Desulfatibacillum aliphaticivorans DSM 15576: one gene and its partners. The protein of the gene in region 1 interacts with the protein of each later gene in a pairwise test. Links are inferred from orthologs where the notes say so. Each region holds a gene or a part of one and is shown on either strand. Other genes may lie near its edges.

Region 1 (9,014 bases):
AAAAATGGTTCCTGAGGGAATCGTGGGCAGGGTGCCTTACCGGGGCTCCCTGGGCGCCAACATCTATCAGATGGTGGGCGGCCTCAAGTCGGGTATGGGCTACGCCGGCTGCAGAACCATCGAGGAACTGCGCGAAAAAGCCCGCTTTACCAAAATTACGGTGGCAGGCCTTAAGGAAAGTCACGTCCATGACGTGATCATCACCAAGGAAGCGCCTAACTACCGTCAGGATCATTCCTGATCCCTTCCGTTCTCCCTAAGGAGAACGCGGTTTGTCATCAATCCTTTTCTAACATACAAGCCGGGCGGAACGGCCTTTCCGCCCCGCCCGGCTTCAAGAGAGAGCCATGTCTGACTTTGTCCATCTGCACGTACACACCCAGTATAGCCTTTTGGACGGGGCCATCCGTCTGGACGCCCTGGTCAACCAATGCAAGGAATTCGGCATGGACGCCTGCGCCATTACCGACCATGGCACCATGTTCGGAATTCTGGAGTTTTACGAAAAGGCCAAATCCAAAGACATCAAACCGATCATAGGCTGCGAGTGCTATGTGGCCCGCAAGTCCATGGAGGATAAAACCCCCATGGATAAAGACAACCGCCACCTGGTGCTGCTGGCCGAAAACAACCAAGGATACGAAAACCTGTGCAGGCTGGCCACCCTGGCTCAGCGTAAAGGGTTTTATTATAAACCGCGTATAGACAAAAAAGCCCTTGAAGAGCATTCCAAAGGGCTCATCTGCCTTTCCGCCTGTCTTCACGGCGAAATTCCCATGTACATCTCCGACGGCCAGATGAAACTGGCCGAGGAATCCGCCCTTTACTATAAAAACCTTTTCGGGCCGGATCATTTTTATTTGGAAATTCAAAACAACGGCCTGCCCGAACAGGAGGAGATGAACCAAAAACTGGCGGAACTGGCCGAAAAGCTGGACATCCCCCTTGTGGGAACCAACGACTGCCATTATCTCAGGGCCAAGGACGCCAAGGCTCACGAAGTTCTATTATGCATCCAAACCAATAAAACGATTCACGATACTAATCGCTTTAAATTCCGAACGGATCAGTTGTATTTAAAATCCCCCCAGGAAATGATCGAATATTTCAAGGGATTTCCAGGCGCAACGGATAATACCGTAAAGATCGCCGAAATGTGCAATGTAGAGTTTGACCTCAGCACCTTTCACTTTCCCCAGTTTCCGACGGAGGAAGGCAAAACCGAAGCGGAAATCCTGACCCAAATGACCTGGGACGGCTTCCACAAACGCATGGACGCCATCAAGGCCGTAAATCCGGACGTTGACGAGGAAAAATATCTGGAGCGCCTGAAGTACGAATTGGGCGTCATTCAGGACATGGGCTTTCCCGGATATTTTCTCATCGTCTCCGACTTTATCCAATGGAGCAAGCGAAACGGCATTCCCGTGGGACCAGGCCGCGGCTCCGCGGCAGGCAGCCTTGTGGCCTACGCCCTGGAAATTACGGACCTGGATCCTCTGGAGCATAAGCTGATCTTTGAAAGGTTCCTGAATCCGGGCCGTAAGAGCATGCCTGATATCGACGTGGACTTTTGCATCCTGGGCCGGGAGCGCACTTTTAATTACGTGGTGGAAAAATACGGCGGCGGGGATTACGTCAGCCAGATCACCACTTTTGGAAGCATGAACGCCCGGGCTGTGGTTCGCGACGTTGGCCGGGCCATGGCCATTCCTTTGGGAGAGGTGGACGTCATTGCCAAGCTCATCCCCGAAGCGCCCAAGATGACCTTGAAAAAGGCCATGGAACAGGAACCTAAGCTTCTTGAAATCATGAAGGATAAGCCCGAAATCGCCGAGCTTATTGAAGTGGCTCAGGTTTTGGAAGGGCTCTCCCGCCACGCCTCCACCCACGCCGCCGGCGTGGTAATCGCCGACAAGCCCCTGGTGGAATACCTCCCCTTGTATGAAGGTAAAAAGGGCGAAGTTGTGACCCAGTTCGATATGAAACGGGTGGAAAAAATCGGGCTGGTCAAGTTTGACTTTCTGGGGCTGCGAAATCTTACGGTCATCGACAACGCCATCAAGCTCATCGAGGGGCAGGGCAAAACGCCCCCGGACCTCATGCATTTGGATGTGACCGACAAGGCCACGTATAACCTTCTGTCTCGAGGCGACACAACAGGCGTGTTCCAGCTTGAAAGCAGCGGCATGAAAGACCTCCTTGCGCGCCTTAAGCCCGAATGCTTTGAAGACGTGGTGGCCGTGGTGGCCCTGTATCGTCCCGGCCCTTTGAACTCGGGCATGGTGGACGATTTCGTCAAGCGCAAGCACGGGGACATCCCCGTCACTTATGCGCTTCCCGAGTTGGAGCCTATCCTCAAGGACACATACGGCGTTATTGTGTACCAGGAGCAGGTCATGCAGATCGCAGCCGCCCTGGCCAGTTACAGCATGTCCGAGGCCGACGATCTCCGTAAAGCCATGGGTAAGAAAATCGCCGAAAAAATGGCCCAGCAGCGCATCCGCTTTATGGACGGCTGCAAGGAAAACAACGTCGACCTGAAAAAAGCCGAAGCCCTGTTCAACCTCATGGAAAAATTCGGCGAGTACGGCTTTAATAAATCCCATAGCGCGGCCTACGCCCTGGTTTCCTTTCAGACCGCCTATCTCAAGACTCATTTCCAGGTCGAGTTCATGGCCTCCCTCATGACCAGTGAAATGGACAACACGGACAACGTCCTCAAGTTCATGTCCGAGTGCCGGGATCACGACATAGAGGTCCTTCCTCCCGACGTAAACACAAGCAGCGTCAGCTTTACCGTCTTGGAGGGGAAAATCGTCTACGGCATGGCCGCCATTAAAGGCGTGGGCCAGGGCGCCGTGGAAGCCATTGTTGAGGAACGCAAGGCCAACGGGCCGTTTGAGAACATTTTCGACCTGTGCGAAAGGGTGGACTTGCGCCGGGTCAATAAAAGAGTGCTGGAAAGCCTGGTTAAGGCGGGAGCCTTTGACAGCACGGGCGCCAAACGCTCCCAGTTAATGGCCGTCCTGGAAAGCGCCATTGATCACGGCCAGCGCATATCCAAAGAAAAGAATGATCCCCAAATGGGCCTTTTCGGCGCCATAGAAATGCCGACGATCACGCCTAAATTGCCGGACATCGAGGAATGGGACGATCAGCTCAAATTGAGCTGCGAAAAAGAGGCGCTGGGTTTTTTCCTCACGGGCCATCCCTTGGGCGAGTATGAAGATATATTGATTAAATTTGCCAACGCCGATACCCTGACCCTGCCGGAAATGCCCGATAAATCCGCCGTAAGGGTAGGGGGGATGATTTTGTCCACCAAAAATCTGGTGACAAAAAAAGGCGATCCCATGGCCTTCATCACCCTGGAGGATATGAAGGGCTCGGTGGAGGTGGTGGTCTTCCCCGAATGCTACAAGGCCTCGTCCCATTTATTGGTGGTGGAAAACGCCCTCCTGGTGGAAGGCCAACTTCAGAAGGAAGAAAAAGGCGCAAAAATTTTGGCCGACAAAATCGTGCCCATTGAAGACGCAGACTCCGAATGGACGGCCAGCGTGCACATCCGCGCCAATATGAACGGCATGGAAAACGAGGTGTTGGAGCAGATCAAGGAAATTTGCGGCAAACATCCGGGCGCGTCCAAAGCCTTTTTGCATTTGGTGGATCCGACCAAATTTGAAGCGGTGATAGAACTTCCTGAAACAAACTGTGTGGCGGCCGGCAAGGACTTGGCCAAGGATCTTCGCAAATTATTGGGGCCTCGCGCTTACGACACGGCCTGCCAACCCGCCAGGCTGGCCAATAACGGTAATGGAAACGGCCGGAAAAAGTGGCAGAAAAGCGCTTAACGCGAAGTGGTATCGCCCTTCGCCTCCACCATCTCTGTTGAGGCGTCGGAGTTATTGTTAAATTATGAAATAACCTGCTTGTTTTGTTGGGTTTCGCAAGCTCTTCCCAACCTACGTCGCTTCATGACAAGCCGTAGGTTGGGTGGTTCTGCAGATATGAAAACAATAGAAATTGTTCGGGTGAAATAGAGTAAAAAAATTGTCGTAAGCTGACGGCATTCTGCAGGTTCACCCAACGTCAATTCAAGATGCGTTTCCGTCGTAATGAAAAACTCACTCTCGGCCAATCTGTCGCCGCACGGCGGCGCCGGTCAGGAGTATGGTTGCAAATGGAATAATGGGCAATAATTTGTAGTAATTTTCAAGACCCGCCAGCATGGGCATCCAGACGCCCAGCAATCCGCCGATCAAGCCTCCCAGAGCGTCCGATAGAAACACGATCAGCAGCAGATTTTTAAAGCGAATTCCCATCAACGGAAACAAGAGCCCGCTTCCCAATATGGCCGCCATTAAAGCCAGAGCGATTGCAAGGCCTTGCCATTGGGGCGCAAAAAGCAAAAGCCCGATTGAGCCCGTTATACCTAAGAGGGCGATCCATCGCCAATGCTTTAAACCAAAGCTGGAAAACCCCCATAAGGCCAAAAACACGGCCGCGCCCACGAAAAATGCGGACAACGGATTGAAGAGCCGGGGGATCAGCCAGAAAATCAAGGCGTTTTCCAGGCAAACGGCATTAGTCCCGATGGCTATTCCCGCGAACAGCAAGAGAACCAGTTTGCCGGGCGGCAAATCAACGGATTGGGAACGGAGTGAAAAAAACATGATTGCCGCCGCCCCTGAAACCGCCAGGAGAAAAATGCAGACCAGGCTTTTTTTCAACATGTTGGGTTCAAAAAACAGCCCTGTCAGACCCATCATCCACGGCGACGAATCATGCAATGCCGGGGTTTTGGGGAATGTATCATAGTAGGTCGGCTGCATGGGAAGGGCCGTGAGTATTGGGACCTCTGAAGGAATAACCGGCGCCTGGCGACCAGGCAGGGTGGCCAATAAAATAAAACCATGAACGCCGAAAGGGTTTTTCTCTCCAAACGAACTCCAGCCCTGAACGTCCAATCCCGCCTCTAACAATCCGTTTGCGCAACTGAAAAACAACTTGTTCCCCCGGTCCACCGATTTGATTATGGCAAGCGCCCCATGGGGCTTAAGGCGCTTCTTCATGGATTGAAACGCCTCTACAGTGTGGACGAACCGGCCGGGCTCGATGGCCGCCTTACGGGTTGCAGCGAAAGACTCCGTGTGCGGCAGGATGATCAGGTCGTACATTTTTTCAGAGTTTTCCAGGTAATGCCTGCCGTCTCCGTCGATGCATTCCACCCGGGGATCCGTATAGGCTCCGCCGTTCGCCCATGCCAGATCGCCCTGGAACAGGGGAAACACTTCAGGGATGATATCCACTGCGGTTACGGACTTTGCGTCAAAGGCCAGAGCCTGATACACTTGCCTGCCTCCTCCGGAGCCCAGCACGCAAATATCGCTGCCCGGCTCAACCGTTTGAAAGGCGATATCGTCCATGGTTCCGGAAAACTTTCCGACAGGCAGGCCGCCCCAGATAAAGCATCCATCGTAAAAACCCAGGATGCGGCTGAAATTCTTGAATTTGGTTTCCGTGAGTTCTATATGGCAATACTTGCCCCAGGATTGATGGATCAATCGGCTTTTCGCATCCTCCGGCAGGGGGGCGCCGTCCAGAAAATCCTTGTTTTTCAACGTCTCCCCGATCCGGTGCAAACCGCCCGGCAAAATGCTTTTCATATAGGCGGTTTCAAAAAGACCGGCTGCAAACCAGGCCGCCCCAAAGCATACAATAAAGATGAGTATCATCCGGTTTTGGAGTCTATGGAAGTTTAAAACCATCCAGGAGACAAGCCCGGCCGCTAAAGCAATGCAAACCGTAGGCAGCCACCCCAGGCGGGGGATGGTAAAGGCGCCTACGGCCAGGGCGCATGCCAGCCCCCACACGAATATGAGGTAAAAGTACTTTTTTATTCCAGGGGATTCCAGGGCGGCTTCATAGCCGGAATACTCCGCTGCCCCCCAAAGTACGAACAGTGGGCTTGTGGCCAGGGTCATGTACCCCAGTTGCTTCCATAAGTCCTCGAACCGGATTTGATATTGAATGCTCTCCAAAAGAGGACAGGGGCCATGGGCGACGATCCAGCCTAAAACAGGAAAGCAGACGGCAAGAACGACCAGCGACTGAGCGCCGCGTAAAACCCCTTTGATTGCGCCCTGGTAACGAATTTTTGCGAACAAGGCGCCCAAAGGCATGCCAGCGCATACATACAGCATGAAAAACGAGGTGCTGTTCAAAGCAAAGGCCAGAATGCGAAACAGACAGACGGAAAGCAGCGAATATCCGAACGCCATAAACAGCAGGGAGATGCAAAGCCTCAATTCAAAATCACCGGCCCGGGAGGCGGTCGTGTGGTTTTCCTCGGGAAACATTTTGGGAACCCATTCCTTTGGAGATTCGATTTTTAGTCCTGTGAACAGAAAGCCGGCGCGTGGACCGGATTGTCATGTTATCAGGAGCATTTTGAGAAGCCGCGGGAGTGGCAAACCAGGCATCCTGACTCAAGGGCCAGGGATTCGCCGCAATCCGGGTATTGGCCTACGGCCTTTACCCTTTCGTCTCCTGCGCCTGTCACCTAACAAGAATGCACAATAACGCCTCTTTGCTTGGATTGAAAGTTCACTCCCGTCCGGTTTGCCTCCAAACTGCGGCGCCAGCCAGAAGTATTGTAACAAAAGGGATTGCGGGCAGCAACTTAAAGTAATACTCAAGGCCTGCCAGCATGGGACCCCAGACGCCCAACAATCCGCCGATTAAACCTCCCAGGGCGTCCGCCAGAAACACCACTATCAGCAATTTCCGATAGTGGATTCCCATCAAGGGAAACAACAAACCGCTTCCCAGAATTGCGGCGATCAAAGCCGGAACGATAGCAACGCTTTGCCATTGAGGCGCAAATACTAGTAGCCCCACAGAACCCGCTAAACCTATTAGGGCGATCCATTTCCAATGTTTTAACCCAAAGCTGGAAAAACCCCATAAAGCCAGAAAAACGGCTGCCCCTACAAAGAACGCGGACAAGGGGTTGAACAGCCAGGGAATCAACCAGAATATCAGGGCGTTTTCCAGACACACGGCATTGGCGCCGACGGCTATGCCTGCAAGCAGAATAACAACCATTTTGTAAGGCGGCAAATCAACGGATGGAGAACGAACGGAAAACAGCATAAGCGCGGCCGTACCTGAAACAGCCAGGAGAAAGATGCAGATAAGGCTTTTTTTCAGGGTGTTGGGTTCAAAGAACAGGCCGCTTAAACCCATCGTCCACGGGGATGAATCATGCAATGCCGGGGTTTTGGGAAAATCTTCATAATAGACCGGCGGCTCCGGATGGTCTGCCGCTGTTTGAATTGCAGCGGGAAAATAGTCCGATTCATAATCCCGCAAGGTAGCTAACAAGATGAATTCATGGATTTTATAAGGATTTCCTTCGCCAAAGGTGCTCCAGCCCTTGACGTTCAATCCCGCTTCCGCCAGTCCGTTTGCACAAGTAAAAAAAAATTTGTTTTCCCTATCCACTGATTTAACAATAGCCAATGCACCGTGGGGTTTCAACCGTTTTTTCATGGATTCAAACGCCTCGACCGTGTGAACGAACCGGCCTGGTTCAATGGCCGCCCTCCGCGTTGCTGCAAAAGACTCCGTGTGAGGCAGAATGATCAAGTCGAATTTCTTGTCTGTGTTTTCCAGATAATGCCTGCCGTCTCCGGCGATGCACTGCACGCGGGGATCCACATATACCCCCCCGTTCGCCCATGCCAGGTCGCCTTGGAATAAGGGAAACACTTCGGGAATGATATCCACCGCCGTTATGGACTTAGCCCCGCAGGCCAGGGCTTGTTGAACCTGCCTGCCGCCTCCAGCGCCTAACACGCAAACATCGCTTCCAGGCTGGACCGTTTCAAAGGCCATGTCGTCAAGGCGTCCTGAAATTTTTCCAACGGGAAGGCTGGCCCAGATAAAACTCCCATCGAAAAACCCTAAAACGTACTGAAGCCCCCGGACGTTGCTTTCGACGAGTTCGATATGGCAATACTTGCCCCAGGATTGATGAATCAAGCGGCTTTCCCTCCCTGTAGCAGGCAAGGGAGCGTCGCTCATCATATCCCCATTGTTCAGGATTTCTTTTATTCTGTGCAGCCCGCCCGGTAAAATGCTTTTCATATACACGGGCTCGAAAAGATCGGCTGCAAAACAGGCCGCCGCAAAACAGGCGGCGATGATCACAATCTTCTTGTTTTGAAACTTATGAAGATTCAGGACCATCCACGAGGCTAATCCGGCGGCTAATGCAATACAAACAGTCGGCAGCCACCCTAAACGAGGTATGGTAAAAGCGCCTACAGCCAGGGCGCAGGCCAGTCCCCAGACGAAGAGGAGGTAAAAATATTTTTTGACTTTGGGTGCGGCCAGGGCGGCTTCATACCCGGAATACTCCGCCGCACCCCATAGGATGAACAAGGGACTGGTCGCCAGGGTCATGTACCCCAGTTGCTTCCATAAGGCCCCAAATTGGATTTGGTATTGGGCGGTTTCCAGTAGAGGGCAGGGGCCATGGGCTATAATCCAGCCTAATACCGGGTAGCATAAGGCAAGAATAACCAGTGTTTGGGCGCCGCGCAAAACGCCCGTCAGAGGATTTTTGTATCGCAGTTTTGCAAATAAAGCGCCCAAAGGCATGCCCGTGCAGACATACAGCATAAAAAACGAGGTGCTGTTCATGGCAAAAGCCAGAACCCGGAACAGACAGACGGAAAGCAGCGCATATCCGAACGCCATGAAGAGCAGGGAGATGCAAAGCCTCAAATCAATGTTATCGGTCTGATGGGGCGTGTGGTTTGCCTCGGGATACATCTTGGAAACCCATTCCTTATGGAGTACTGATATCTCACCCTGTGAACTGAAAGTCAGCGTTTGGTCAATCTTGTCAGGAGCACTTGGAGAAGCCGCAGGAATGGCAAACCAGGCATCCTGATTCGTGGGCCAGGGATTCGCCGCAATCCGGGCATTGGCCTACGGCCTTT
Region 2 (7,957 bases), on another replicon or contig:
TATCTTGATTTGCGTGTTGGCTTCCTGTGCAGCCTCTGCGAGTAATCAAGCAGCGAAAGAAGAGGAAAAAACCTCCCTGGAAGAACTGGCGGAACAGGAGCCAGAGTGCCAAAAATCGCTGGAAAAAATCGCAAAGGAACAAGGACCGGAATCCGAGGACATGGCATATGCCTATCTTGCCTGCGCCGGAGTGTCCATGGCACGGGGCCGAATGGATGAAGTGGAGCAAAGGCGGGATAAGGCGATTGAAATTTTAACAAAGGCCTTTGGACCGGATGACAAAAGAATCGCCCGGTGCTGGGACTTTTCAGCTTCATTATTTGTGGAATGGAACAACATTGACAAAGCGGAGCAATGCTATCTCAACGCCATTGCCGTAAATAAAAATCGACTGGGATCCCATTCTAAGAAAGTCATAGAAGACCTTTCATTATTAGGCGGCATAATGATCGTTTATAACCGTCCCCAAAAAGCCCGGGATTATTATAAAGAGGCTCTGTCCTTGCAGGTTGACGTTCTGGGGCCTGAGCATGAAGAAATTTCCGGGACGTATTGTTCTTTGGGGTCCGCCTCTTCTTTGGCGTCCGACTATGTTGCATCCAAAACGTATTATGGCGAGGCGATAGCAATCGAAGAAGATGCGGGCCGGACGGATAGCCTCATCTACGGACGGGCCTTGACGGGCATTGCCAACGCCCAAAACAATTTGGGAGAGTATGAGCAGGCCAGAAAAAATTTTAAAAAAGGCCTTCCTTTGTTAAGGTCTGAAAAATTTGAATGGGGAGCAAACTATTGCCAATACGCCCTGATGACGCGCCAGGAGGAAGCCCTGCTGACTGCGGAAAATTTTTTGGCAAAAACATTACCTAATGAGACTAAAGACCTCGGGCTCCTGGAAGTTGCTGCGGCGGACCAAATGTGCACCATGGGCTTGATAAAACAATGGTTGGGCAAATACGGCGAATCGGAAAAATTCCATCAGCAAAGCCGGGAGATATACCGTCGTGTTTTCGGCCAGGGCAGCTTGAAAGAATGCAACGCTCTCCTTAGCCTGGCCAACCTGTACATTGAAACGCCGGACTACGACAATGCTCAAGAAGTCGTGGATGAGCTTTTCGCCATTTGCGAGAAAAATCCCCAGGTCAGTGCGGATATGTACGCCAAAGCCATGGAGCGCCAGTCCCGGCTATTGTATTCCCGAGGCGAGTTGGATAAGGCCATCGATTCGTACCTGAAGTTATTGGACTTCCAGGAAAGCCATTTTGGTCTGAACAGCATCTTTGCCGTGCAGGCCCAGCACTGGCTGGGAGGCGCCTATGTGGACAAGGGAGATTTTGCATCCGCCCTGCCCCTTATGATTCAAGCCATGAACGCCTATGAACAGTATTACGGCAAAAGCCATCCTGAAACCATTGCGGCTATGGAGTCCGTCGCCTTTTGCTGCCAGTCCCTCGGCAGGGAGGAAGAGGCCCGCAAGTATTATGAAAAGGCGAAATCCCTTAGGGAGGAGGCGGAGTTGTCCGAGTCCCATCCTTATATTTCCGGCAGGGAAGCGTTCTGGCGGGAAAAGGCCAGGGAGTAAACGACTCCGTTTGGAGCACATAGCGAGGAGACCTCGCAACTGCCGACAGGGCAAGCCCTGAGGCTACGGGCGCGGGAACCGCGCAACGACAGGCTGGGAGACCCGGCGACTACTGCGAGGAGACCTCGCAACTACGATAAAACGGTTTCGAACCGGGTTTTTCGCCCGCCTGACATTTACGATTTCTAACGCCTTTGTTGGTCGCACCTTGTGTTGCTAAAGCAACCCAGGCAGCAAACTGCGCTGCCTGGGCCACCCTCCAAAAGCAGGGCAAGCCCTGCCCCCTGCGCTTCCCGCCGAATTGCGGCTTTAGGAAGGCGCATCTCCTCAGCCGTCATTCCCGTGGAGGAATTTTGGCGGGATGATTACGGCGGTTTGCAATCATCATGACAAAATTCCGGAAACGGGAACCCAGCGTCCTTTATAAAAACGCCGGGAGAACGGATGCAACCCGAATTCATGAAAAACAGGGACTCTGGATTCCTGCGTTGGCAGGAATGACAGGATAAAGAGCAGGGCAAGCCCTGAGGCTACGGGCGCGGGGACCGCGCAACAACAGGCTGAGAGACCCGGCGACTACTGCGAGGAGACCTCGCAACTACGATAAAACGGTTTCGAACCGGGTTTTTCGCCCGCCTGACGTTTACGATTTCTATCATCTTTGCAGGTCGCACCTTGTGTTGCTAAGCAACCCAGGCAGCAAACCACGCTTCCTGGGCCACCCAAAGATGGGCGTGGGGACTGCGGCAGATTTTTTACAAAAAATTGATTTTATTTTACTTTTGAATAAGAGCAATTAAGATTCTTGGCAAATCGGACGGATTTTTTCCACTAAGTCTTGATAGCCAGCCTTAAATTGTTTATGAAACCAGAGTCAGCTATTTTTTCCCGAACTCATCCAGGATAGCGGTCCTACAGGTAATCCATGTCCTATCTTGTACTTGCTCGAAAATACAGGCCCCAGACCTTTGACGAGGTGGTGGCCCAGCCTCATGTTACCGAAACCCTGAAAAACGCCATTAATCAGGAACGGGTGGCCCACGCCCTGTGCCTTTCCGGCCCTCGCGGCACGGGCAAGACCACGGTGGCGCGCATTCTGGCCAAGGCCATGAATTGCGTGAACGGCCCCACGCCCGAGCCCTGCGGCGTTTGCGCTTCGTGCAAGGAAATCGCAGCCAGCAACGCGGTGGACGTGTTTGAAATCGACGGGGCGTCCAACAACAGCGTGGAGCAGGTCCGGGAGCTTCGGGAAAACGTGCAGTACGCCCCGGCTTTGGGCAACTACAAGGTGTACATCATCGACGAAGTGCACATGCTCTCCCAGGCCGCCTTCAACGCGCTCTTGAAAACCCTGGAGGAGCCGCCGCCCCACGTGATGTTCATCCTGGCCACCACGGAAAGCCATAAGATTCCGGTGACCATCCTTTCCAGGTGCCAGCGCTACGATTTCAAGCGTATCAGCCTGGACGACATTGTGGGGCATCTGGCCAAACTGGCGGGGCTGGAAAACTTCACCATCGAGGAGCAAAGCTTGTGGGCCGTAGCCCGGCGCTCCGGCGGCTGCATGCGCGATGCGTTGAGCCTTTTGGATCAGGTCATGGCTTATTCCACGGGCGAAGCGTCCTTTGAAAAGGTTCTGGACATTTTGGGCGTGGCCGGACGCAAGTCCTTGTTCGCCCTGGCCCAGGCTCTTTTAGACCGGGACGTCCCGGCCTGCCTCACCGCCGTGGACCAACTTTACGCCAGGGGATACGACCTGAAGCAGGTCATGGCCGACCTGTTGGACCACCTGCGGAATCTCACCGTGGTGAAAACGGTCCGGGATCCCGGCCTGCTCCTGGACATTCCTCCCGGCGAGATCCAGGCCATGCAGGAGCAGGTCGCCAATGCGTCTCCTGCTTTTGTGAATCAGGTCCTGAGCCTGCTTTTTAAAGAAGAGGCCGCGGTCAGGCTGTCGCCCCAGCCCAGGCTCGCCCTGGAAGTGGCTCTGATCCGCATTTGCGAAATCACCCCGGCCGTCGCCATAGACTCTTTAGTCGCCGCCTTGGAGGTTCTGGCCTCTCAGCCGGCGTCCAAAGACCAGATTATAAATATCGGCCCGGCATCCGGCCCGGCGCCCGCCCTGCCGGAGTCCGGCGGTGGAAGCGCGCCTCCTGCGCCGGAAGAGACAACGGCTTCCGCAGCGGAAGCGGCGCCTCAACACGAGGAATCCACTCCTGTCGCCGCGTCTGACCCTCAGACCGAACCGGAGCCGCAGGAAGCACTTGCACCTGAGCCGGAGCCCGAACCCGAACCGGAGCCGCCGGCGGAGCCTGAAAAGGAAGTTACACCGGAACCGGAACCCGAGCCCGAACCGCCGGAGGAGGAGCCCCAGGCGGCGCCGGAACCCGAACCGCAAGCTCCTGTGGAGAGCGCCCCGCCGGAGCCTGAAGAGGAATCCATTCCCGAGCAGGCTGCCGACTCGGATGCTTATCAGTCGGACGACGAGTCGCCTTATTATCCTGAGCCGGATCCCACATACGCTGCGGCCGACTCCGAGCCCATTATCCCGGACATGGAGCCGGACTACGGTCCTCCCCAATATGAAACCCGGGAGGTTCAACCGGACGTCGTCCAGGAGGCTGCAACGCCTGAAGAACCGGCTGCACCGGCCCCGGAGCCTGAAGAGGACGAGCCGGAGCCGCCGCCGTTTGAAGGAGATCCGTGGGAGGCTTTTTCCAAGGATGTGCAGGAAAAAAGCATTATGCTGGGCCTCACCCTTGAAAAATGCCGTTTAAAGGAATATGAAAAAGGCCGCTTCGTCCTGGAAACCGACGGCGCGCCTTTTTCGCGGGATCAGTTGAACACCCCGGAAAATCAGACGATTCTCACGGGCGTATGCAAAAGCCTCTTCGGCCGCAAGGTGCAATTCGTCATCGAAGAGCCCAGCGAGGAAAACCGGACCGCCCCGGTCATGAACCAGGCGGAAAAGCGCCGGGAACTGGAGCAGGAGGCGTTGAACCACCCCCTGGTGGAGGAAGCGGTGCGGATTTTCGGCGGCAAGGTTGTAGAAATTCGTCAAATGGAATAATATAGGAACCTGGTTCCAAAAAACCGGGAGCCAAAATAATACGCAGTAAACGGGGCGCCGGGCTTTGCTTGGCGCCAGCATTATTTGCACAAGGAGGAATGCATGAAAAAGGGAATGGGCAACATCATGAAGCAGGCTCAAAAGCTCCAGAACCAGATGGCCAAACTCCAGGAGGAACTGGGGGACAAGACCGTGGAAGCCTCCGCGGGCGGCGGCATGGTCAAGGTGGTTGTGAACGGCAAGCAGCAGGTTCTGTCCATTGAGATCGAGAAGGAAGTGGTTGACCCTGAAGACGTGGAAATGCTCCAGGACATGGTTTTGGCGGCCGTTAACGAAGGCCTGAACAAAAGCCAGGACATGGTGCAAGGCGAAATGGGCAAGCTCACGGGCGGCATGAACATTCCCGGCCTGTTCTAATTTTTTTATGAGGTTTTTCCTTTCATGTCCTTTTACCCTCCCAGCCTGGTCAATCTGATCAAACAGCTTTCCAAGCTGCCTGGAATCGGAGAGAAAACCGCCGAACGCCTGGCCCTCCATATTTTAAGAGGATCGGTCAAGGACGCCCAGGCTTTGGCTGAGTCCATATCCGAAGCCAAGGAAACGGTCCGGCTGTGCTCGGTCTGCTACGGCCTGGCCGACTCGGATCCGTGCCACATCTGCCGGGACGCGACCCGGGATCAGGATGTGGTCTGCGTGGTGGAGCAAGGCACGGACATGGTGGCCCTGGAAAAATCCGGGGCGTTCAAGGGGCGGTATCACGTCTTGCAGGGGTGTTTGTCGCCCATGAACGGCGTGGGGCCGGACAACCTGCGCATCCGCGAGCTTGTGGAGAGATTGAAAAAGGAAAAAATCAAGGAAGTGGTTGTGGCCACAGGCACCAGCGTGGAGGGGGAATCCACAGCCAATTATTTGCGCCAGGTCCTCGAGGGCTCGGGCGTAAAAATCACTCGCATAGCCTCGGGCGTTCCCATCGGGGGCGACCTGAAATACACAGACGCTCTGACGCTTAAAAGGGCCTTGGACTCCCGGCACTGCCTATAAGCCGGGTGGAATATTATTTTGGATCGGAATTGAAAGAACTCAAATCTTCAGACATTTTTGAATGCACCATGTGCGGCAAATGCTGCCAAGGCTACGGCGGCACATACGTAACGGAAACGGACATCCAGGCCATCGCCGAGTTCATCGGCAAATCGCCTGAGACGGTCAGGGCGGAATACTGCCAACTCTCCGGAGGAAAGCCGGTCCTGGCTCAAGGAGAAGACGGCAAATGCATCTTCTTTACGGACAAATGCTCCATCCACCCGGTCAAACCCAAAATGTGCCGCAAATGGCCATTCCTGGAAGCCGTCCTTAGGGACGAAAAAAACTGGGAGCGCATGGCCTCCTGCTGCCCCGGCTGCAAGACCGACGTGCCCATCGAACACGTCAAAGCCGTCATCCAGGCCCTCCTGAACGGCGAGATTCAAGACGAAGGGTGATGCCCCCGGTTTTAGGGCGTTCGCTGGAATATCTCCCGGCCAAACCGAACCTCCCAGGGAGCCCATTGGTCCTGCAGAGACAAAATCTCCGAGGCCAGCCGCGGCATGCAATGCCGGGGGCCGCAAGGCCAATAAGGGCGGCCGCTGAGGCTTGTTGAAACCGGGATTGCCCGGCGGCGGATAATGATTATCCACGCCCTGGTTTGATTGATTATGATAATACCTTCCGTCCGTTCAGCTTAACAGGAATCCCAACACATAGAAGGTCGAAAACCATGTTGCTTCGCAACCCTGGCAAAAAACCGCCTTGCCAGGGCTACCCAAAAACTGCGACGCTGGACTCCCAACAAAAAACGCTCTGGAATGACCGGTGGAGGAGCCCTTGGGAATGACTGCCCTATTCTCCCCTGATTTTGCGCGAAGCGCCATTTAAAAGGTTTTGCCCCGCTTTTTCAAAAGCGGGCCGCCGGAGGCTCCTGTTTTTCAGTCCGCCGCCGGAGGCTGCTGATTTCTAATTGGGCGGTTCGGCGGTGAATATTTTAGGTTGACTTTTTTGGGAAGTTTTGGTGTATTCCCAACATAATCGGCAAGACAGAAGTCTTTCCACCCCCCCGAAACATCGGGGGCGGCAGCGACACATACATAAATAACGGTCATGAAGGCCAATCCTTTTTGCAAAAAGGGGTTGGCTTTTTTTTGTTTATACGGCGTTTGCTTTATTTTCATAGCAGTATACTTAACCAAACCACTTACTTTTTAAGGAGCGAGAACATGAAGAAAATTTGCTTGCTGAGCGCATTGGCCCTGGTCTGTTTGTTTTGCGGTTCCACCTACGCCCATTACGGCATGGTGATTCCGTCCGACAACATGGTCATGGAAGATGACAACCGCACCATCACCCTGGATCTGTCCTTCTCCCATCCCATGGAACTGATCGGCATGGAACTGGTCGCCCCCAAGTCGTTCACCGTGGCTCATGAAGGCAAAACCACGGACCTGGCCAAAAGCCTGAAAGCCTCCAAGGTTATGGACCAACCCGCATGGAAAGCCGAATACCAGATCAAGCGGCCCGGCGCCTACGCTTTCGTTATGGAGCCTGTTCCCTACTGGGAGCCTGCCGAAGACTGCTTTATCATCCATTACACCAAGACCGTTGTGGCTGCTTTCGGCGATGACGAAGGCTGGGACGATGAACTGGGCCTCAAGACGGAAATCGTGCCTTTGGCCAAGCCTTTCGCCCAATACAAGGGCAACGTGTTCCAAGGCGTCGTGAAACTGGACGGCAAGGCCGTGCCTTACGCGGAAGTGGAAGTGGAATACTACAACAAGGACGGCAAAAAGGAAGCTCCCACGGACTATATGGTCACCCAGACCATCAAGGCTGACGGCAACGGCGTGTTCACCTACGCCGCTCCTTTCGCCGGCTGGTGGGGATTTGCAGCGCTCAACACCGCGGACTATCAACTGAAGTTTGAAGGCCAGGATAAGGATGTGGAACTGGGCGCCGTCATCTGGGTGAAGTTTGAAGATTTTTAATCAAACAAGACTTTTGCATTGATTTGAAAGACCCGGGAAGGTAAACAACCTTCCTGGGTCTAACTATTTAAAAGAGGAATCATGCATATTTCCGAAGGAGTTTTGTCCGGCCCGGTTTTGGCGGCCGGAGCGGCCGTCGCCATAGCCGGAACCGCATACGGATTGAAAAAGCTGGATTTTGAAAAAATCCCCCGGGCGGCGGTTTTGTCAGCGGGTTTTTTTGTGGCCTCCCTGGTGCACGTTCCCATCGGCGTATCCAGCGCGCACCTGATTTTAAACGGCATCCTG
Region 3 (4,938 bases), on another replicon or contig:
GCCGCTTTTGCCGTCGTCACACCCTGCATAAGGAAGTGAAATAAAAGCGGTCGTCTTGCAGGCCAGTAGCTCTAACGGTAGAGCGGCGGACTCCAAATCCGAAGGCTGGGGGTTCAAATCCCTCCTGGCCTGCCAAATAATTTTTCGGCAAATCCTTAAGCTCAGGGCTGCCGCCGCCCACAGTCGGCGGCGCTTTGGGCTTTCGGCATTTGAAGAAATGTAAGGAATTATGGGACGTTTACAGCGAAAAAAACCGGATTCCAAAAAGAAAAAGGCCAAAAGTGCGGCTCAGGAAATGGAGCTGAACGGCGCTCCTAAAAAACCGGCGCCCGCACCGGCGCCCAAGCAGGCTTTGGCTTCAGAAGGCCCCAAGGGCCCTGCTTTTTGGACGAATTCGGTTCAGTTTCTCCGGGAAGTTCGCGGTGAGTTGAAAAAAGTTACCTGGCCTTCCAGGAAGCAAACCGTTGGGTCCACTGCGGTAGTTATCATCTTAGTGGCCGTCATCTCCATGTTTTTGGGGCTGGTGGACATGGGCCTGACTGAAATCGTCAGGCTCGTTATCGGATAGCGAACCCAGGCCCGAGGAGGCAAGAAATTGGCTCTCAAATGGTACGTCGTTCACGTTTATTCAGGTTTTGAAAATAAGGTGAAGACCGCTCTGGAAGAACGGATTGCCTCGTCCCGTTTCTCCGACAAATTCGGTCAGGTCCTGATTCCCACCGAGCAGGTGGTGGAACTGGTCAAAGGCAAACGGAAAACCTCTCAGAGAAAATTCTACCCAGGGTACATCCTGGTGCAAATGCACCTGGACGACGAAACCTGGCATTTGGTGAACGACACGGCAAAGGTCACCGGTTTTCTGGGCGGCAGGAACAAGCCTTCACCGCTTTCGGATGAGGAAGCATCGAGAATCGTGGATCAGATTGAGGCGGGCAAGTTGAAGCCTCAACCCAAGTATTTGTTCGAAACCGGAGACGAAGTCCGGGTCATTGACGGCCCGTTCACCAATTTTAACGGCTCAGTAGAAGCCGTTAACCCGGAAAAAGGCAAGATCAAGGTCATGGTCAGTATATTCGGCCGGGCGACTCCCGTGGAGCTTGACTTTGTCCAGGTTACAAAACTGTAGGAACAAGGAATCGGTAAAATGGCAAAAAAAGTATTAGCGATGGTCAAGTTGCAGGTTCAGGCGGGCAAGGCCAATCCTTCCCCCCCCATCGGACCTGCCCTGGGTCAGCACGGCGTCAATATCATGGAGTTCTGCAAGGCCTTCAATGCAAGGACTGCCGACCAGGAAGGGATGGTGATTCCCGTTGTTTTGACGGTCTATCAGGACCGGTCTTTCTCTTTCATCACCAAGACCCCTCCGGCCTCCGTTCTGATTCTTAAGGCGGCGAAGCTGGCCAAGGGATCTTCCGACCCCAAAAAAATCAAGGTCGGCAAGATCACCAAGGCCCAGGTAGAGGATATCGCCAATCTTAAAATGGTGGACCTCAATGCAAAAGATATGGCAGGCGCCAGCAAGATCATTGCTGGGACCGCCAGAAGCATGGGCATAGAAGTGGTCTAGCCTGATATAAGGAGTCTGGAGTTATGGGCAAGCCTGGAAAAAAATTTTTAGAATCCAAGAAAAAGGTGAACCGGGACCTGAAATACGGCGTCCTGGAGGCCTTGCAAGCCGCCATCGAATCCTCTTACGCCAAGTTTGACGAGACGGTGGATGTGGCGGTTCGTTTGGGCGTCGATCCCCGCCATGCAGATCAGATGGTCCGCGGCACCTGCGTGCTTCCCCACGGAACCGGCAAGGACGTCCGGGTTCTGGTCTTCGCCAAGGGCGAAAAGGAAGCCGAAGCCAAGGAAGCCGGCGCCGACTTTGTGGGCAACGACGATCTGGTGGAGAAAATTCAGGGCGGTTGGCTGGATTTCGATAAGGCCATAGCCACCCCCGATATGATGGGTACGGTTGGTAAAATGGGCCGCATCCTGGGCCCCAGGGGCCTGATGCCCAACGCCAAAACCGGAACCGTGACCTTTGACGTCGCCAAGGCCGTTCAGGAACTGAAGGCCGGTAAAATCGACTTTCGCGTGGAAAGGGCAGGCATCCTCCACGCCCCCATGGGCAAGGTTTCCTTTGGCGCGGAGAAACTGCTGGATAACATCAGCGCTTTTTTCGAGACCGTACAGCGCCTTAAGCCCTCAGCGGCCAAGGGTACGTACATGAAGAGCATTGCTGTCTCCACAACCATGGGCCCGGGCGTGAAAATCGATCCGACCCTGGTTAAAGATATTGTAAAATAGGCGGCCATGCCGTTTCGTGCATGATCACCGCGCCGGAAATCGCCGGCAAGCCGCTTCGGGAGGGGGGTGTTAAAAACGCTCCCCTTCGCGCTATTTTGCGGCGCCGGATGACAATGGGATTTTCGGCGGGTTTTCTCAGGAAATGGACCGCCGTCCGACATAACCACTTGAACCTTATAACCTTCTGTCAAAGACCGCAGGTGCGCCATTGACCATGGCGCTTAATGGAACGGGTATCCGGCCTGCCGAGACAAAGCCCATACAAGCAGCCAGCCCAAAACACGCGCTTGTGCGGTTTTTTACAGAACACTATTGGAAGGAGGTGTGAAAGACCTTTGAGACCGGAAGATAAGAAAAAGGTCGTAGAAGACCTGCATGTGAGAGCGGAAAAGGCCAAACTAGCGATTCTCACGGACTTCAGAGGACTCAACGTCGCCGCAATGAGCGAACTCCGCAAAGGCCTCCGGGCTGCTTCCGCCGAGTATCAGGTCGTCAAGAATACCTTGATGACTCTGGCAATCGAAGGAACGGACCTGGAAGTTTTGAAGGACGAGCTTAAAGGCCCCTGCGCCGTTTGCTTGGCCTATGAAGATCCCGTCGAACCTACAAAAGCTCTCACCGAGTTCGCCAAGAACAACAAAAAGTTTGAAATCAAAATCGGCGTCCTCGATGGTAAACTCGTGAACCTGGACGGGCTGAAAGCCCTGGCCGACCTGCCCCCCCGCGAAGTATTGCTGGGCCAGATCGCCGGGACCCTCAACTCGTTGCCCACCGGCTTGGTGCAGTGCCTGGCCGGCGTCCCCAGGAAGCTGCTTTACGCTCTGCAAGCTGTCAGAGACCAAAAGGAAGCGGCCTAATTCGCTTAAACCTGTTTTGGGAAACCAATTCTTTCCCGGCCGAATGCCGGGACAAGCGCCGAAGCGCTGCTTAGAATATTTAGGAGGATTAATATAATGGCTGACATCACCAAAGAAGATGTATTGGAATTCATTGCAAACATGACCGTTCTGGAACTCTCCGAACTGATCAAGGACATTGAAGAGAAGTTCGGCGTTTCCGCCGCCGCCCCCGTGGCCGCAGTCGCCATGGCCGGCCCCGCCGCCGCTGATGCAGAAGAAGAAAAGACCGAATTCGACGTTATTCTTCTTTCCGCCGGCGACAAGAAGATCCAGGTCATCAAGGAAGTCCGCGCCATCACCGGTTTGGGCCTCAAAGAAGCCAAAGCTCTGGTCGAAGAAGCTCCCAAGGCTGTCAAAGAAGGCATTGCCAAGGAAGACGCCGAAAAGGTCAAAGAGCAACTGGAAGGCGCCGGCGCTCAAGTCGACATCAAGTAGTTTTTGTTTCAAGGCCGGAAGCGGGAACAGGCCAACCTGTTTCCGGCCTTTTTTTTACAAGTGGTTATCGGTATCAGGGCCATTTCCTAAACACTGGAAAAACAACCTGCACTTTCTTAGGGAGAAACCATGGCGGACAGGCCCTTGACGCAACAGCGTTTACGAAAAAGTTTCGGCAAGATTGCCAAGATCGTTGATATTCCCAACCTCATCGAGATGCAGCGCATCTCCTACCAGAGGTTCCTCCAAATGGACGTGCCTCCGGAAAAAAGGGAAACCATCGGGCTTCAAGCAGTATTTCACTCGGTGTTTCCTATCCGGGACTTCTCCGGCACCGCTTCACTGGAATTCGTCTCGTACCGTTTCGGCGAGATAAAATATTCGGTGGAGGACTGTGTGCATCGCGGCATGACCTACGAGGTGCCCATTCGCATCACGGTTCGACTGGTTGTCTTTGACGTAGACAAGGAAAAAGGCATCCAGAACATTCGCGACATCAAGGAACAGGAAATTTATTTCGGCACCATTCCCCTCATGACAGAACAAGGCACCTTTGTCATAAACGGCACGGAGAGGGTTGTGGTCAGCCAGCTTCATCGTTCCTCGGGCGTCTTTTTCGACCATGACAAAGGCAAGAGCCACGCCAGCGGCAAGGTCATATACACCGCCAGGATCATTCCTGTGCGCGGCTCCTGGATCGACATGGAAATCGATCCCAAGGATGTCTTGTACATCCGCATCGACCGGCGCAGAAAGTTCCCTGCGACGTTGCTTTTCAAGGCCTTCGGGTACAGCACCGAAGACCTTTTGAACTATTTCTACCAGACGGAAAAGTTGACGTTAACCCCCAAGACCCTGTTCAAGGAATTCGATGCGAAAACCTTGCGGGGCCAACGGGCCAGCATCACCGTTAAAATGCCGGATTCCGACGAAGTCATCGTGAAGAAGGGGCGTCTGTTCACCCAGCGGGCCGTGAAGACCATGGCTCAGGCCGGGATCGAAAAGGTGGCTATTCTTCAGGAGGACCTGGAGGATAAGGTGCTCGCCAGAAGGGTTTTGGATCCCAAGACCGGCGAAGTGCTTTATCCGGCGAACCACGAAATTGACGAAGCCACCCTGGAAGCCATGCGCGACGCCGGGGTTCAGAAATTCGAGATCCTGTACAGCGCCCCCGGCACGGGCGGCGATTCGGTTCGCAAGGCCCTGCTGCTGGACAAGGTGGAATCCCGGGAAGAGGCTCTGGTGGAAATCTACCGCCGCCTGCGTCCCAGCAATCCCTCCACGGTGGAGGTCGCCAAGGATTTCATCG
Region 4 (7,812 bases), on another replicon or contig:
CGTCATGGACGTCATGTTCAAAGGCTACAAGACCATGATGCACTCCCCGGACCCGTTCCTGCAGGCCAGGGCGGAGCGGTGCTACTTTTTCGGCAAAAAGCTGGCCGCGGGATTTTTGCCGGTCATCCCCGAGATGATTCCCACACCGGCCGTGCGGGAGCGCGCAAGCCGAATCCACGAGCAATACAGGCGCTATGTGGGCGATTTCGGCGTAAAGGAAAAAGTCGCGCAACGGGTTATAGGCCGGTTGATGCGAAAACGCGCGGCCACCACGCCGCCTGAATCCTACACTCCGGACTACCTGGTCACCCGGGTCAAAGGCCCTGGCGCGGAACCCAGGGTGGTCAAACGCCAAAGGCCTGTGCGGCATGTCCTGAGCCAGGCTTCCATCAAAGGGCTGCGCAAGGTCCTCGGCCTGCGGGAGCACAACGCTTTTCCCATCAAGTTGGAGGACATTGACGATTTTTCCGTGGAGTTCAAGACCATGGAAATCGAAGGCAATCGCATGAATTACGTGGACGAAGGCCAGGGCGAAACCCTGCTCATGCTTCACGGCAACCCGACCTGGTCCTATTTGTACCGCCATTTTATCAAGGACCTGAAAAAGGACTACCGATGCGTTGCACTGGATCATCTGGGGTACGGCCTGTCGGACAAGCCCCATTACGAAGATTATTCCATGGAGGCCCACATCCGCCGCCTGGGAAAATTCATAGAAAGTCTGGGGCTGAAGGACATCACCCTCATCTGCCAGGACTGGGGCGGGATCATCGGGCTTTCCTATGCAGCCCGGAACAAGGACCTGTTCTCGCGGCTGATCCCCATGAACACCACGGGCTTTCTGCCCGGATCGCCCAAGGAGTTTATCCAATGCCTGGGGGCCTGGGCCTTTCCCTATTTATGGTCCTATAAGGTCCCCATTGCGGGCAAGAAAATGGCCATGGACTGGAATGTCTTCCTGAAGGCGGGCATGCATCTGGGCATTGTCAACTCCAGGCGGCAGTTGCACAAAAAGGCCATGGACGGATACCTTTACCCCTTCCAGATGGTGCGGGACCGCACCGCCATCATGAAATCCGTGCGGCAGGTTCCCATGGGGCCCCTGGACAAGACCTGGCGGCTTTTGCGGGATACCGGCAGGCGCCTGGAGGGCTGGGACGTGCGCACTCAGGTGATCTGGGGCATGAAAGATCCTGTGTTCGTTCCCTGGTTTATGGAGAAGTTCGAGGAGATGCTGCCTAATCACGCGCCTTCGGTGAAGATTGCCACGGCCGGCCATTTTCTCCAGGATGACGAGCCGGAAATCATCCTCCAGGAAATTCGGCGTTTTTTAAAGGAAAAGCAGCTCAAGCGGAAAAAAGGCGGCGGAAAAAAACGGGCAGCCTAAAAAAGAAACGGATTATTGATGACCTATACCTATCCCTTCACGGCGTTTATCGGCCAGGATCTCATGCGCCTGGGCCTGCTTTTGAACGCCGTCAATCCCAAGATCGGCGGCATGCTCATCCGTGGCGAAAAAGGCACGGGCAAAAGCACGGTGGTGCGGGCTTTGGCGGCCATCCTGCCTGAAATCGACGTGGTGGAGGCCTGCCCCTTTCAATGCAATCCCCACTCGACGGACCTGATGTGCCCCCATTGCCGCAAGGCCGCCGAAAACGGCCCCTTGCCGGTCCAAAAAAGGCAGCGAAAGGTTTTGGAACTGCCCATCAACGCCACGGAAGACCGGGTGGCGGGCGCCATGGACCTGGAGCACGCCCTGTCCACGGGTGAAAAACGGTTCGAGCCGGGAATCCTGGCCAGCGCCAATCGCGGCGTCTTGTACGTGGATGAGGTCAACCTCCTGGACGACCATATTGTGGACATCCTCCTGGACAGCGCAGCCATGGGCGTAAACACCGTGGAGCGCGAAGGCGTGAGCTTCACCCATCCGGCCCGGTTCATCCTGGTGGGCACCATGAATCCTGAGGAAGGGGATTTACGGCCCCAGTTGCTGGATCGCTTCGGCCTTTCCGTGTATGTGGAGGGCATTCACGACCTGGATCAGCGGGACGCCTTGCTGCGGCGCTGGGAGGAATACGAATCCAATCCCAAGGCCTTTCTAAACAAATGGCGCAAGCGGGAAAACGCCCTGAAAACCCGCATCGCCAAGGCACGGAGGATTTTTCCCAAGGTCAAGGCGGACGACTCGGTCATCCGCGCCATCACGGAAATGGCCGTGCAATTGGGCGTGGACGGGCATCGGGCGGACTTGGTCATCCTGAAAACCGCCAAAACCCACGCCGCCTTTGAAGGACGCCGGGACGCGACCCTGGACGACGTGGAGGCGGCCGCCAAACTGGCCGTGAGCCATCGCATGCGCAGACAGCCCTTTGACGACGTTCCCGACCACTCCCGGGCCGTGGAAAAAGTCATGGATGGCCTTCGGACGCGGGAGCAACGTAAAAAAAAACTCCTGAAAAAAGAGAGTCCGACTGAGAGCGAGCAGGACGCGCCTTTGGAAAACGGCTGTCCCAGGGAAAGGGGCCTGCGGCCCAGCCCCTCGGGATCTGAGGCGGCCGGGGAGGTTTTCAAGCCGGGAAAGGCGGACGATCTTTCAGCCAGGACTTTCAGGATGCCGTTTCCCCGGGGGAAAGAGCCGGAGAAAGGCCGCTTTCAAAAAGCTCCCGCCCTGGAAAAGCGAGGCCGCTACACGCGGATATCCCGCAATCAGGAGGGCGGCGACCTTGCCCTGGACGCCACCCTGCGCGCCGCCGCTCCGTACGCCCTGTCCCGCCCTGCCGGAGGACTCGCCATACCCATCCAGCCTGACGACTGGAGGCGGAAATCACGCACCCACAAAACCGGAGCTTTGTTCGTCTTTGTGGTGGACGCTTCCGGCTCCATGGGCAGTACGCTCATGACCCAAACCAAGGCGGCGATCATGCATCTTCTGGCCCAGGCCTATAAGGACCGGAGCGAAGCCGCCATGATCGCCTTTAAAGGACGCAAGGCCGAGGTGCTTCTGCCGCCCACAAAAAGCATCAACCTGGCGGAGCGAAAGCTCAGAACCTTGCCAACCGGCGGAACCACGCCTCTTTGCGCGGGTATGGCCCTGGGATTGAAAATAGCGAAAAAGGCCCTCCAAAGAAAGCGGGCCCCCTGGCCGCGCATAGTGCTGGTCACGGACGGCCGGGCCAACATCTGCTTGGATAAAACAAGGGACGGGGCGCTCTTGCCCTTGCATGAAGAAGTTTTAGCCATGGCCGGAAGCATCGGCAGGGAAAACCATATCCGAAGCCTGGTGCTGGACGCGGAGGAAAAGCATCCGGCCGCTTTGGGCATGGCCCGGGAAATCGCCCGGCATATGAACGCCCGCCGCGTTCCCATATACGGCCTGCAGCCCGAATCCATTGTGGAGGCGTTGTGGGAGTGATTTTTTGGGGAGAGACTCCGCTGCAGCATTTCGAATGATATTGGCGTGCAAAGAGCTGAATAAGGAAATGCCCAAAGGAAACGCGTTGTTTGAGCAGCTTGCTATTGAGGTTGACAATGTCTGTGAAACGGCGGGACCTCGTCAAGCATCTTGAGGCAAATGGCTTTTATCTATTAAGGGAAGGCGCCGCTCCATTTACACGAACGGCAATCAGGCCGCGCCGGTAAAAAAAAATCAATTTCTTGATCGCATCACGGCCAACGAAATCTGCAAGCAGGCCAAAATTCAGCCCAAGTTTTAAAGCTCCAGACAACAAATATTTCGCAGCATATTCAAAAGCATGTTGAAATGCGCCGAATGGAAAGGTATTGATGGCCTGTTGATCCATGAGATGGCATTTAGCGGCCTTTGAGATCCAATAGCATCCAAATTAATAATCAAACAATAGAAGAGAGGCGTTTTATGCGGATTTCCGCAAGAGGGCAGAACATTCGGCAAAGCGATATCAGAACCATGACCACGGCCTGCCGCGAGGCGGGCGGCATCAATCTGGCTCAGGGAGTTTGCGACATCAAGGTCCCGGATGAGGTCATCGCCGGCGCGAAAAAGGCCATGGACGAGGGCTATAACGTGTACACTCCCAATCACGGACTGCCCGAGCTGCGTCAGGCCATTGCCGGCAAAACCGCGGCCTTTTACGGACGCCGCCCCGACCCGGAAACCGAGATCGTGGCCAGCCTGGGCGCCACCGGCGTGTTCTATTGCGCGGCCATGGCGCTGTTGAATCCCGGGGACGAGGTGATTTTGTTCGAGCCCTATTACGGATATCACGCCAGCACTCTGGAGGCTGTGGGCGCGGTTCCGGTTTTCGTCCCCACAAAGCCGGGAACCTGGGAGATCGAGCCGGACGCCTTGGCCAAGGCCGTCACTCCCCGAACAAAAGGCATCGTGTTGTGCACGCCCGGCAATCCCTCCGGGCATGTCATGACCGCCGGGGAAATCGACCTGATTGCGGAAGCCGCGCAAAAGCATGACCTGGTGATTTTTTCCGACGAAATCTACGAGCACTTTCTGTACGACGGACGCACCCATCTATGCCCCGGTCTTCATCCAGGCCTGGAAGGGCGGACCGTGACCATGTCCGGCGCTTCCAAGACCTACGCCATCACAGGCTGGCGTTTGGGCTACTGCATCTGCCCTGCGGACGTGACCGAGGCAATCACCCATCTGAACGATCTGGTTTACGTGTGCGCTCCCGCGCCTTTGCAAATGGGCGTGGCCGCGGGCATGAACATGCTTGGCAGGGATTATTACGAGGGCCTGGCCCGGGATCATCAGAAAAAGCGGGATCTTTTCTGCGATACGATTGAAAAGGCCGGCATGAAGCCTTATCGCCCGGAAGGCGCCTATTACGTGCTGGCCGACGTTTCCGGCGTGCCGGGACACGATTCGTTCACCCGGGCCATGCATATTTTGGAAAAAACCGGCGTGTCCAGCGTACCGGGCCGGGCGTTCTTCCATGACGACTCAGGGGACTCTCTGGTGCGCTTTTGCTTTGCCAAGGAATTTCCCGTGCTGGAAGAGGCTTGCGAAAGAATCGCCTCATGGAAGGGCTAATGATGGACCGGTTAAGGATTTAGTCGGAAGATTCGTTGTCTTCTGCATCCATGATTTCGTATATTTTCAACTCGGGGTAATGTTTTGCCGCGCAATCCCGGCATATGCTATGGCTGAACTCGGCTTCGGAGTGCTCCTGTATATAAGATTCGATCTGCTTCCAATAGCCCTGGTCGTCACGGATTTTCTTGCAATGGGAACAGATGGGAAGCAAACCTGATAACGTTTTAACTTCGGAAAGGGCTGCTTTCAGCTTTCGGGTGCGTTCCTCCACCTTTTGCTCTAAAGTATCATAGGAGGCCTTCAGATCCTGTTCGGCGGCCTCCCGCAATCGGATCTGTTTTTTCAACTCGATATTCAAAACCGCCATGGACCGGTATCGCCAGTACCCCATGATTACGGCCGTCAGGGACAAAAAGCCAAGCATGGCCAATGTCACACGGAATGTGTTCCAGAAGGGGGTGGGCTCTCCGTGCCATTTGGTATAGATCCGGGAGTATTCCTTGGATTGAAGAAATTGTTCAATCGCCGGATTCAGCCTGTTTAAAAGAGTTATATTCCCTTTTCGGACCGCTATCCCTCTTTTTACCGTTCTCAAAGGGCTTCCCGCTCTTTTTATCCTCCGGTCCACCCTGGCCTCCCGGGCGAACGTCATTAACACCGGCTCCGGAAAAATCAGGGCGTCCACATTGCCGGACAGCAGACTGAGTAGCGCGGCCTCCACATTGTCAAATACAATCGGTTTAATGGCAGGTTTCCTTGCAACAATGGCCTCTCCGACATTCAACGCCACGACAGCCGTCTTTTTTCCAATAAGGTCGTCCAGAGATTCAACGCCCGCCGTCTCTGCAAGAACAAAAATGCGAATCGGAGAGGTTTCCGTGGGAATTGAGTAGTCAAACCATTGCTCTCGCCGGTCGGTTATTCCTTGGTCCGGGATGAGGTCCGCCTCGCCCGATTTGAGAGCTTCGAAAACCTCCTGCCAGTCCTCCTTAACGATGTATTCCACCTGGATATTGGCGATTTGAGCTACTCTTTCCAGAACATCCACCGCAAACCCGGACGGCTTGCCGTTTGCATCCGTTGTATAATGCGGCGGAAAATTTTTTAAAACAGCGGCCTTAACAGTTAGCGGTTGGGATGGTTGGAAGGCCTGCGCCGACGAACTGTGGGAGAAACCAGCAGATAAAAATGTATAAATCAATACAGCGACAATCACAAAGCAGTTAGACTTCAACATACTTCACTATTCCTCCGGGGATAATGGTTTTGCTTCCGTAAGGATGTGAGTGTTTTTTCATTTAAGAAACAATGCATTCTGGTCTTTGAAGTGTATTTCAAATAGAGATAACTTCCTAAATTCATTATTGTTTTAAGGTATATGCCCGAGGATTTTATGTCAAGTTCCATGCTTCAAAGTCCTATGCCTCGCGCCCGGAGGGCGAAAATCCGGGAAGCAAACTGTCTTTATTAGACAGGGGCCATGGTATGTTTTTTGCTTAAATTCCGTTTAAGATTGAAAATGCAGTGTGCCAGTCGCCGCCGCGCTCATAGGGGGCGCCTGAAATAACAACAATTTGCAAGCCGTTACAGAGAACGGAAAGCAAAGGAGAGCAAAATGGCATTTTTTAACTGGGATGAAAAGTACAGCGTGGGAGTGCCCCGTTTTGACAATGAACATAAAAAACTCATTGACCTTACCAACAGATTTTATGAAGCCATGAAGGTCGGCAAGGCCAGGGATGCCATGCAGGCCACCTGCAACGAACTGGTCGCCTACACGAAAACCCATTTCAATAACGAAGAAATGGCTCTGAAGCAAAGCACTTATCCGAATTTGGCGAGCCACCAGGAGGAGCATAGGCTTTTTACCAAACAGGTTGTGGAGTTGAAAGCCAAGCTAGACGCCGGGGAGCCTGTGATGGCCTCTACCCTTGGAAATTTTCTCAAAAACTGGCTTGTGAACCACATCATGGGAATTGACAAGACCTATCAGAAATATCTGAGTTGATCAAACAGGGAAGCCGGCGCTGCGAGGGGCCGGGGCGTCAAAAAAATGGCCCTCATTTTGTGCGCCGCCTTGGCATCAAAACAGGCTCATTTGCTCGGGAGAGGATTGGGATTCCCCGCCCTCCAGCAATTGGAGGTATTCCTGTTCCGTCAGCACGGTTACGCCTAAATCCTGAGCTTTTTGGGTCTTTTTAGCGCCCACTTTGGCGCCGCAAATCAGGTAATCGGTCTTGCCCGTCACTGCTTTTTGCACGTTGGCGCCCAAAGACCGGGCCTTTTCCTCCATGTCCTTGCGGGAGCCCGTTTCCATGCTTCCGGTAAACACCACGCCTTTTCCGGAAATAGGGCTGGAGACGTCCATCTCGGATTTCAGGGGCGTAGGCTGGAGGTTGAATCCCAAGTCCAGCATGTGGCGGATGGTGGGGCCTAAAGCCTTCAGGCCTTTTTCTATGGATATGCTGGTGACATCCCCGAAGCCGTGCAGGGCGACGATGTCGTCCCGGGTTTTGTCCAGCAATTCCTCCAGGGGGAAAAAGGAGAGAATCTTGCGGCTGTCGCCTTCGCCCAGGTCGCTAATGCCGAATGCCGCCAAAAATCGCCAGTCCTCCACGGGCCGGGACTTGCTCAGACCGATTGCCTCCACCAGATTCTTTGACTGCACCGGCCCGAACTCGAGCGATAAAAAGTCCTCCTCGGTCATGGCGTAGATTTTCTCCAGGCTGTCAAATCCTCCGGCCACAAGCCGTTCCACGGTTTTTATGCCGAACCAGTCC

Evidence for each region.
Region 2: the proteins of dnaE (region 1) and dnaX interact in binary tests that used the Escherichia coli proteins (3 or more experiments, as listed by UniProt). The link is inferred for Desulfatibacillum aliphaticivorans DSM 15576 from one-to-one orthologs.
Region 3: the proteins of dnaE (region 1) and rplL interact in binary tests that used the Escherichia coli proteins (3 or more experiments, as listed by UniProt). The link is inferred for Desulfatibacillum aliphaticivorans DSM 15576 from one-to-one orthologs.
Region 4: the proteins of dnaE (region 1) and G491_RS0105965 interact in binary tests that used the Escherichia coli proteins (3 or more experiments, as listed by UniProt). The link is inferred for Desulfatibacillum aliphaticivorans DSM 15576 from one-to-one orthologs.

The regions. Positions count from the first base shown.
Region 1 is NZ_AUCT01000025.1:79,482-88,495, reverse strand. The notes cover bases 1-4,054. They hold dnaE (DNA polymerase III subunit alpha), read left to right. Parts: upstream 1-347; coding sequence 348-3,854; downstream 3,855-4,054. Other genes in these bases: guaB (IMP dehydrogenase), read left to right, coding at 1-241. In the rest of the region: G491_RS0120325 (spermine/spermidine synthase domain-containing protein), read right to left, coding at 4,128-6,362; G491_RS0120320 (spermine/spermidine synthase domain-containing protein), read right to left, coding at 6,610-8,844; G491_RS0120315 (vitamin B12-dependent ribonucleotide reductase), read right to left, coding at 8,918-9,014. UniProt on the Escherichia coli protein: DNA polymerase III is a complex, multichain enzyme responsible for most of the replicative synthesis in bacteria. This DNA polymerase also exhibits 3' to 5' exonuclease activity. The alpha chain is the DNA polymerase catalytic subunit.
Region 2 is NZ_AUCT01000011.1:83,437-91,393, forward strand. Bases 2,083-5,079 are described here. They hold dnaX (DNA polymerase III subunit gamma/tau), read left to right. Parts: upstream 2,083-2,507; coding sequence 2,508-4,652; downstream 4,653-5,079. Other genes in these bases: G491_RS0112345 (YbaB/EbfC family nucleoid-associated protein), read left to right, coding at 4,755-5,069. Outside these bases: G491_RS0112335 (tetratricopeptide repeat protein), read left to right, coding at 1-1,582; recombination mediator RecR, read left to right, coding at 5,094-5,693; G491_RS30605 (YkgJ family cysteine cluster protein), read left to right, coding at 5,723-6,133; G491_RS35455 (hypothetical protein), read right to left, coding at 6,617-6,859; G491_RS0112360 (DUF4198 domain-containing protein), read left to right, coding at 6,905-7,669; cobalt transporter CbiM, read left to right, coding at 7,751-7,957. UniProt on the Escherichia coli protein: Part of the beta sliding clamp loading complex, which hydrolyzes ATP to load the beta clamp onto primed DNA to form the DNA replication pre-initiation complex.
Region 3 is NZ_AUCT01000047.1:527-5,464, forward strand. What follows is about bases 2,103-4,938. They hold rplL (50S ribosomal protein L7/L12), read left to right. Parts: upstream 2,103-3,248; coding sequence 3,249-3,629; downstream 3,630-4,938. Other genes in these bases: rplA (50S ribosomal protein L1), read left to right, coding at 2,103-2,295; rplJ (50S ribosomal protein L10), read left to right, coding at 2,631-3,152; rpoB (DNA-directed RNA polymerase subunit beta), read left to right, coding at 3,759-4,938. Also shown: rpmG (50S ribosomal protein L33), read left to right, coding at 1-44; preprotein translocase subunit SecE, read left to right, coding at 230-568; transcription termination/antitermination protein NusG, read left to right, coding at 596-1,126; rplK (50S ribosomal protein L11), read left to right, coding at 1,145-1,567; more of rplA, read left to right, coding at 1,591-2,102. UniProt on the Escherichia coli protein: The binding site for several of the GTPase factors involved in protein synthesis (IF-2, EF-Tu, EF-G and RF3). Is thus essential for accurate translation.
Region 4 is NZ_AUCT01000003.1:388,451-396,262, reverse strand. The notes cover bases 3,100-5,951. They hold G491_RS0105965 (pyridoxal phosphate-dependent aminotransferase), read left to right. Parts: upstream 3,100-3,874; coding sequence 3,875-5,029; downstream 5,030-5,951. Other genes in these bases: G491_RS33440 (transporter substrate-binding domain-containing protein), read right to left, coding at 5,049-5,951; G491_RS35330 (hypothetical protein), read right to left, coding at 3,579-3,800; G491_RS0105975 (magnesium chelatase subunit D family protein), read left to right, coding at 3,100-3,412. Also shown: G491_RS0105980 (alpha/beta fold hydrolase), read left to right, coding at 1-1,387; more of G491_RS0105975, read left to right, coding at 1,406-3,099; more of G491_RS33440, read right to left, coding at 5,952-6,269; G491_RS0105955 (bacteriohemerythrin), read left to right, coding at 6,648-7,040; G491_RS0105950 (BRCT domain-containing protein), read right to left, coding at 7,116-7,812. UniProt on the Escherichia coli protein: Shows aminotransferase activity with methionine and histidine as substrates, and to a lesser extent also with phenylalanine.